One region of the Mesorhizobium quangtriensis genome, then DNA from elsewhere that is predicted to be linked to it. Evidence: predicted binding sites of a transcription regulator. Region 1 holds the regulator's gene; the other holds the start of a gene.

Region 1 (3,403 bases):
CGATCGCCCCTCGATGTGGTCGGCATGATCAGGCCGGAGGCGGTGGCCGTGCTGACGGTAGCCTTGCTTGCCGCCACCGTCACGTCGACCTGGCTGCGCGTCGCCGCCATTCCGGTCGCACTCGCCAGCCTGTTCCTGCTGTTCGACCGGCAACCCGACCTGTTGGTCTCGGAAGACGCCCGGCTCGTCGGCCTCGACCTCGGCGCCGGCCAGATCGCCATCAACCGCCCACGCCCCAATCAGTTCACCATCGACAACTGGTCACGTGCCATGCAGGCACAGGAAATCGTTCGGCCTACGGAAGGCGAGGGAACTGTTGCAAGCGACGGGACCGTCACCGTCACCGCCGGCTTCTCATGCGCCGAGAGCGTCTGCCTTGCCCGGCATCCGTCCGGTGCTGTCGTGGCGCTTGTCCCCGATGCCGCGACAGCCGCCGATCACTGCAGCACCGCCACGTTCATCCTCATTGAGGATGCGTCGGCAAAGGATGTCTGCAACTGGAAGGAGCTGCTGGTTGTGACGTCCCGTGATCTTGCACGCTACGGAAGTGCCGCAGTTACCTTCTCAGGCTCGGGCAAGCCCACAATCCAGTATGCCATCGCAAAACCGTATCGGCCATGGCACACTCAGCGCGCCTTCTCGCGCGCCGCCCGTGGCCTGCCGCCATACCAGCCGGGCACAACACCCAAGACTGGTGATGATAACAAACCGGTCACCGACGATCGCACGCCGACAGCCACGCCCATTTCGCCTGAAGAAGCCGCGCCTCAATAGCGGCGGATAAGCCCGACCAGCTTGCCCTGCACCTTCACGCGGTCGGGGCCGAAAATCCGTGTTTCATAAGCGGGGTTGGCCGCTTCGAGAGCAATCGAAGCGCCCTTGCGGCGAAACCGCTTCAACGTGGCTTCCTCGTCATCGACCAGCGCCACCACGATCTCACCCGGATTGGCGCTCGAGGAATTCTTGATGATGACCGTGTCGCCGTCGAAGATACCGGCCTCAATCATCGAATCGCCTTTGACCTCCAGCGCATAGTGTTCGCCGCCCGACAGCATTTCCGGCGGCACGGCGATGGAGTGCGTCTTGTGCTGGATCGCGTCGATCGGAACGCCGGCCGCGATACGGCCCATCACAGGGATGGCAACGGACCCGGCATCGTCGTCATTGCTTGCAGACCGGTTTCGCGGCGCCGGCTCCGGCTGGCTGCGCCCGAGGCTGCCCTGGATGACGCTGGGCGAAAACTTCTTCGCCGCATTGAGGCCCGGCGCGATGGAATCGGGAAGCCTGATGACCTCCAGCGCCCGCGCCCGGTTCGGCAGGCGGCGGATGAAGCCCCGCTCTTCCAGCGCCGTGATCAGCCGGTGGATGCCGGACTTGGAGGCAAGGTCGAGCGCTTCCTTCATTTCGTCGAAGGAGGGTGGAATGCCTGACTCCTTCAGCCGCTCGTGAATGAAGAGCAGGAGCTCATGTTGCTTGCGGGTCAGCATCGACATTCCCCCGAGGAATCAAGGTCAAACAAAACCAGAACAAACACTATCTGTTCCAGTTGTGTTCCGCAACTGTTTAAATTTTAATGAATACGTTGACGTTTTGTTCAGCGTAACAGCAGAACGCGGCAAGGATCGCCCGCTTTCACTTCCGGAGCGAAAGGCTCGCGCACGATCAGCCCGCCGGCATCGGCCAGCAGTCGCAGCATCGACGAATCCTGTATCGCAAAGGGCGTCGCCACGATTCGTTCAGGCAGAAATTCCACGGTGGCCCGGACATAGTCCTGGCGCAGATCGTTCGCTGCCATCGTGCCGCCCAGCACAGCGTCGATGAAGGGCGCTTCGTAATGCCGCCCGCCGAGCCGAGCCAGCAACGGGCTCAAAAAAAGCTGAGAACAGACGAGGCTGGCGACAGGGTTTCCGGGTAGCCCGAGGCAGCGGGTGTGGCCAAGGCGCCCGAACATGAGAGGCTTGCCCGGCCGCATCGCGATCTTCCAGAAACCGAGCTCCATGCCGATCTGCTTCAGCGCGGTGTGCACCAGATCATGGTCGCCTACGGACGCGCCGCCGAGCGTGATGATGACATCCGCGTCAGCCTCGAGAGCCTTGCGCACCAAGTCCGAAATTGCCTCGATCCTGTCCGGCGCTATGCCGAGGTCGAGGACGCGTGCGCCGGCCTGCTGGGCGATTGCCGCGACGCCGTAGGCGTTGGAGGCAATGATCTGGTCGGGACCGGTGGCGCTGCCGGGGGGCAGAAGTTCGTCGCCGGTCGCTATAAGCGCGACGAGCGGCTTCCTGACGACCGGCAGGGCAGGATGGTTTGCCGATGCGGCGAGCGACAGCGCGGCTGGGTCGAGTGTCCGCCCCGCTTCCAGCAGCGTTTCCCCATCAGTGAAATCAAGCCCGCGCTTGCGGATATGGCGTCCCGCTGCGACGGTTTCGAGAACCTCGATCGTGTCGCCGTCGAGCGGCCTGACATTCTCCTGTATCGCGATCGTATCGGCCCCGTGGGGAACGGGCGCACCGGTGAAAATCCGCACTGCCTGCCCGGGGCCGACCTCGCCCGGAAAAAGCTTGCCCGCCGCAGCCGTGCCGACAAGCTGCAGGCAGGCAGGGATGTCAGCGACGTCGCTGGCGCGGACGGCATATCCATCCATGGCCGAGGCGTCGAACGGCGGCTGTGTCCGCAGCGCTTGGATAGGTCCTGCCAGAACACGACCGGCCGCCTCGGCGAGAGGGACGATTTCGGCTTCTCCCGGACCAGCGCCTGCAAGGATACGCGCCAGCGCTTGGTCGACGGGCAGCAGCCCGCTCATGCGTAAGCCCTGTAGTCGCCCGACTTGCCGCCTGTCTTTTCGACCAGCCTGATGCCGGAGATGACCATGCCGCGATCGATAGCCTTGGCCATGTCGTAGATGGTCAGGCAGGCGACCGTCGCCGCGGTCAGCGCTTCCATCTCGACTCCCGTCTTGCCGGTGACGCGGGCCATCGTCGTCACGCGCAGCCCCGGCAGCGTCTCGTCAGGCTCGATGTCGACCGTCACCTTGGTAAGCATCAGCGGGTGGCAGAGCGGGATCAGGTCCGATGTCTTCTTGGCCGCCATGATGCCGGCGATCCGCGCCGCTCCCAGCACGTCGCCCTTCTTTGCATTGCCTTCGAGGATCGTCTTCAGCGTTGCCGGCTGCATCGTCACCATGCCCTCGGCGATCGCCGTACGTACGGTTTCTTCCTTCGAGCCGACATCGACCATGTCGGCCTTGCCGTCCTCGCCGAGGTGGGTGAGGCGGCCCATGTTCAGGCCTGTAGTACGGCCGGCGCGCCGTTCAGCAGCGCTTTCGTTGCTGCCGTAACATCGACCTGCCGCATCAGGCTTTCGCCGACCAGAAACGTGCCGATGCCGGCGCGTTCGAGTCGGA
Region 2 (3,403 bases), on a different contig from region 1:
ATGCTCGCATCGCTCCCGATTCTCCGCAAGGCCTGCCGTCCGCCGGGGAAGCGGGTTTGGCAAGCGACCGTCCAAGGCCGGGGGCGGGGCCGGACGGGTTCGTTTCGCCTGGAGTCAGAGCAGCATGAGCTGCTCATTCCTCTTCGGCGTGGTTTCAAAAAGATCGGTGCGCAGCGACGTGCGCCGTGCGTTCAGCCCGAGCCGGCGGGCGGCGATCTCGAAGCGTCGGCCGATCTGCCAGGCGTAGGGCCCGGTGCCGCGCATGCGCTTGCCCCATTCCGAATCGTAGTCCTTGCCGTCGCGCATCGAGCGGATGAGCGACATGACGTGCCGGTAGCGATCCGGATAATGCCTGAGCAGCCAGTCCTTGAAGATCGGGCTGACCTCCAGTGGCAGGCGCAGCAACACATAGCCTGCGTCCTGCGCGCCGGCGGCCTTCGCCGCATCGAGAATGCGCTCGATCTCGGAGTCGGTGAGCCCCGGCAGGATCGGCGCCACCATCACCGAGGTCGGGATGCCCGCATCGCTCAACTGCCTGATCGCTTCCAGCCGTTTGGTCGGCGTCGAGGCACGTGGCTCCATCGTCCGCGCCAGCATGCGGTCGAGCGTCGTCACCGACAGCGCCACCTTTGCGAGGCCGCGTTCGGCCATGCCGGACAGGATGTCGATATCGCGCGTCACCAGCGCCGACTTCGTCACGATGCCGACCGGATGGTTGCGCGCGTCCAGCACCTCGAGAATCTCGCGCATGATGCGCCACTGCTTCTCGATCGGCTGGTACGGATCGGTGTTGGTGCCGATAGCGATCGTGCGTGGCTGGTAGCCCTCCTTCGACAGCTCCTTGTCGAGCAGCTTTGCGGCGTCCGGCTTGGCGAAGAGCTTCGATTCGAAATCCAGCCCCGGCGACAGACCCATGTAGCTATGCGTCGGCCGCGCGAAACAATAGACGCAGCCATGCTCGCAGCCGCGATAGGGATTGATCGACCGGTCGAAGGAAATGTCGGGCGAATCGTTGCGCGTTATGATCGTGCGCGGCTTCTCCACCTGCACCTCGGTCTTGAATGGCGCCAGGTCTTCCAGCGATTCCCAGCCGTCGTCGAAGACATGGCGCGTAACAGGCTCGAAGCGGCCGGTAGGGTTGATACTGGCCGACCGGCCCCGGTTGCGATCGGGCCTGACCCTGATGCCGCTTTCCTCGATCATGGCGTTCGCCATCTCGGCTCTCCCGCTGCTGAAAGCAGCAATGTCGGCGCGCACGATCTGTTCCATCTTGGCGCGTTCCCAAGGGGTTTCGGAAGCGGGGCGAATCGTCGTTCTCATGAAATTATTCCTATTTCTGAAATAAGAACAAATCAAGAACTTTCTGATCCTTGGTTGCCGAACTGGCATCTGCCGGGGCTTTCGGTTATTGCGGCTGTGGGATGCTGACCGTTCTGATCGAAACGAAGAACGACGAAGAGGGGCTTGCGCGAACTCTGGCTTCGCTGATCGGCGGGGCAGTGGAGGGCGTCGTGCGAGAGGTCATCGTCTGCGACCGCGGCTCGACCGACCAGACGCACTACGTCGCCGAACACGCCGGCTGCACCTATCTCGCCACGGGCGGCATCGCAGCCGGCATAAGGCAGGCGAAAGGCGAGTGGCTGCTGCTGCTCGAGCCCGGCGCACGTCTTTCGGAAGACTGGTCGGACTCGGTCGTGATGCATGTGGCGAAATCGACGATGCCGGCCCGCTTCTCCCGCGCCAAGGGCAGCCGCAGGCCGTTTTTCGTCCGCGCGTTCTCGCGGCCGAGGGCTTTGGCCGAAGGCCTTGTCATCACCAAGCGTCAGGCCACGTCCCTGTCGCGGACTGCCACAAGCGCGGAAGCGGTTGCGCGGGGGCTGGCGTCGCGCCGACTCGAAGGCGAAATCGTCGTCGCGCCCAAAAAGACGTAGACGTCAGCCCCTGCGCTTCAGGTGCTCATCCAGCCGCGGCATGATTTCCACGAAGTTGCAGGGCATGTGCCGGTAGTCTAGCTGCGCCTTCAATATGCCATCCCAGGCGTCCTTGCAGGCTCCAGGTGAGCCCGGCAGGACGAAGACGAAGGTGGCGTTGACGACGCCGCCGGTGGCGCGGCTCTGGATCGTCGAAACGCCGATCTTGTCGTAGGAGATGCGGTGGAAGACGGCTGAAAACCCTTCCATGCGCTTCTCGAAGATCGGCTCAAGCGCCTCGGGCGTCACGTCGCGTCCCGTAAAGCCCGTGCCGCCCGTGGTGATGACGACATCGATGCGCTCATCCCGCGACCAGCCAAGCACCTTTTCGCGGATCAGTTCGGCATCGTCGGTTACGATGGCTCGGTCGATCAATTCATGGCCAGCGTCTGAGATACGATCGGCGAGCGTCTGCCCCGATTTGTCCTCTGCGAGGCTGCGCGTATCCGAGACGGTCAGAACCGCGATGCCGAGCGCAATGAAGGGACGGCTTTCATCAATCCTGCTCATGCGCATCCTCCGAAGGCATCGTGCGGGTCGCGGCAACAAACCAGTCCGGGTGCCGCTTGCGGATCACGGCGGCGGCGCGCTTCGCCACATTGCCCGTCTCGAACAATCCGAAGCAGGTCGCGCCGGAGCCGGACATGCGCGCAAAGCCGGCGTCGGCATTTTCCAGCGCGCGCTTCGCAGCGCCGATTGCCGGCTCGATGGACAATGCAGCTTCCTCGAGGTCGTTGCGGGTCATTTCCAGCCAGTTGCGCAGCGTATGAAAATCGATGCGCGTCGGGAGGGCGGGCAAGGCTTCATTGTCGCGCCGCTTCAGCGCCGAGAAAACGGCAGGCGTCGAGACCGCCACGCCCGGATTGACCAGAACCAGCCCTAGAGACGGAAAGCCCGCAACCGGCGAAAGCTGTTCCCCGGTGCCACGCGCGATCAGCGGTTTGGCTTCGATGCACATCGGCAGGTCGGCCCCAAGTGCGGCCCCGATCGCCGACAATCGCTCGTTACCGGCGTCGAGCTCCCAAAGCTTCGCCAGCCCGCGCAGAGTCGCTGCCGCATCGCTGGAGCCGCCACCGATGCCGGAGGCAGGCGGCAGGTTTTTCTGCAGCATGATGGAGACACGGGCGGAAGCGTGCGGCAGCGCGGCGCGCAGGGCATCACGCGCCCCGACGACAAGGTTCGTCTCGTCCGTGGGCACGCCCTCAGCGAAAGGACCGGACACGACAAAGGAATCCTCATCGGCTTCCTCGATCTCGATCCGGTCACCGAAGCGGGTGAAAACGGCAAGGCTTTCGAGCAGGTGATAGCCGTCGTCGCGCCGGCCCACCACATGCAGCGCGAGGTTGACCTTGGCCGGCGCGAATTCGACGCGCGGCAACGCTTCCTGCAAGACGTCCAACTGGATCAGGCTCAGTCTTTCGCCAAACGGTATT

The links. Region 1 encodes LexA, which represses DNA repair genes until DNA is damaged. Its sites were predicted from a motif close to TGTTCNNNNTGTGTTCNG; they were not measured.
Region 2: a site for LexA is predicted at 1,344-1,361, ahead of ABMA32_RS06745 (PA0069 family radical SAM protein). Genes of this name have one in related genera too.

The regions. Positions count from the first base shown of each region.
Region 1 is NZ_JBEBMF010000003.1:468,877-472,279, forward strand. Features, by position in the region: gene ABMA32_RS18065 (ComEC/Rec2 family competence protein) at 1-774, shown strand, start outside; gene lexA (transcriptional repressor LexA) at 768-1,487, opposite strand; gene ABMA32_RS18075 (molybdopterin molybdotransferase MoeA) at 1,595-2,803, opposite strand; gene moaC (cyclic pyranopterin monophosphate synthase MoaC) at 2,800-3,279, opposite strand; gene trpC (indole-3-glycerol phosphate synthase TrpC) at 3,282-3,403, opposite strand, start outside.
Region 2 is NZ_JBEBMF010000001.1:1,381,772-1,385,174, forward strand. Features, by position in the region: gene ABMA32_RS06745 (PA0069 family radical SAM protein) at 115-1,269, opposite strand; gene ABMA32_RS06750 (glycosyltransferase family 2 protein) at 1,422-1,931, shown strand; gene moaB (molybdenum cofactor biosynthesis protein B) at 1,935-2,480, opposite strand; gene ABMA32_RS06760 (4-(cytidine 5'-diphospho)-2-C-methyl-D-erythritol kinase) at 2,467-3,360, opposite strand; gene ABMA32_RS06765 (hypothetical protein) at 3,381-3,403, opposite strand, start outside.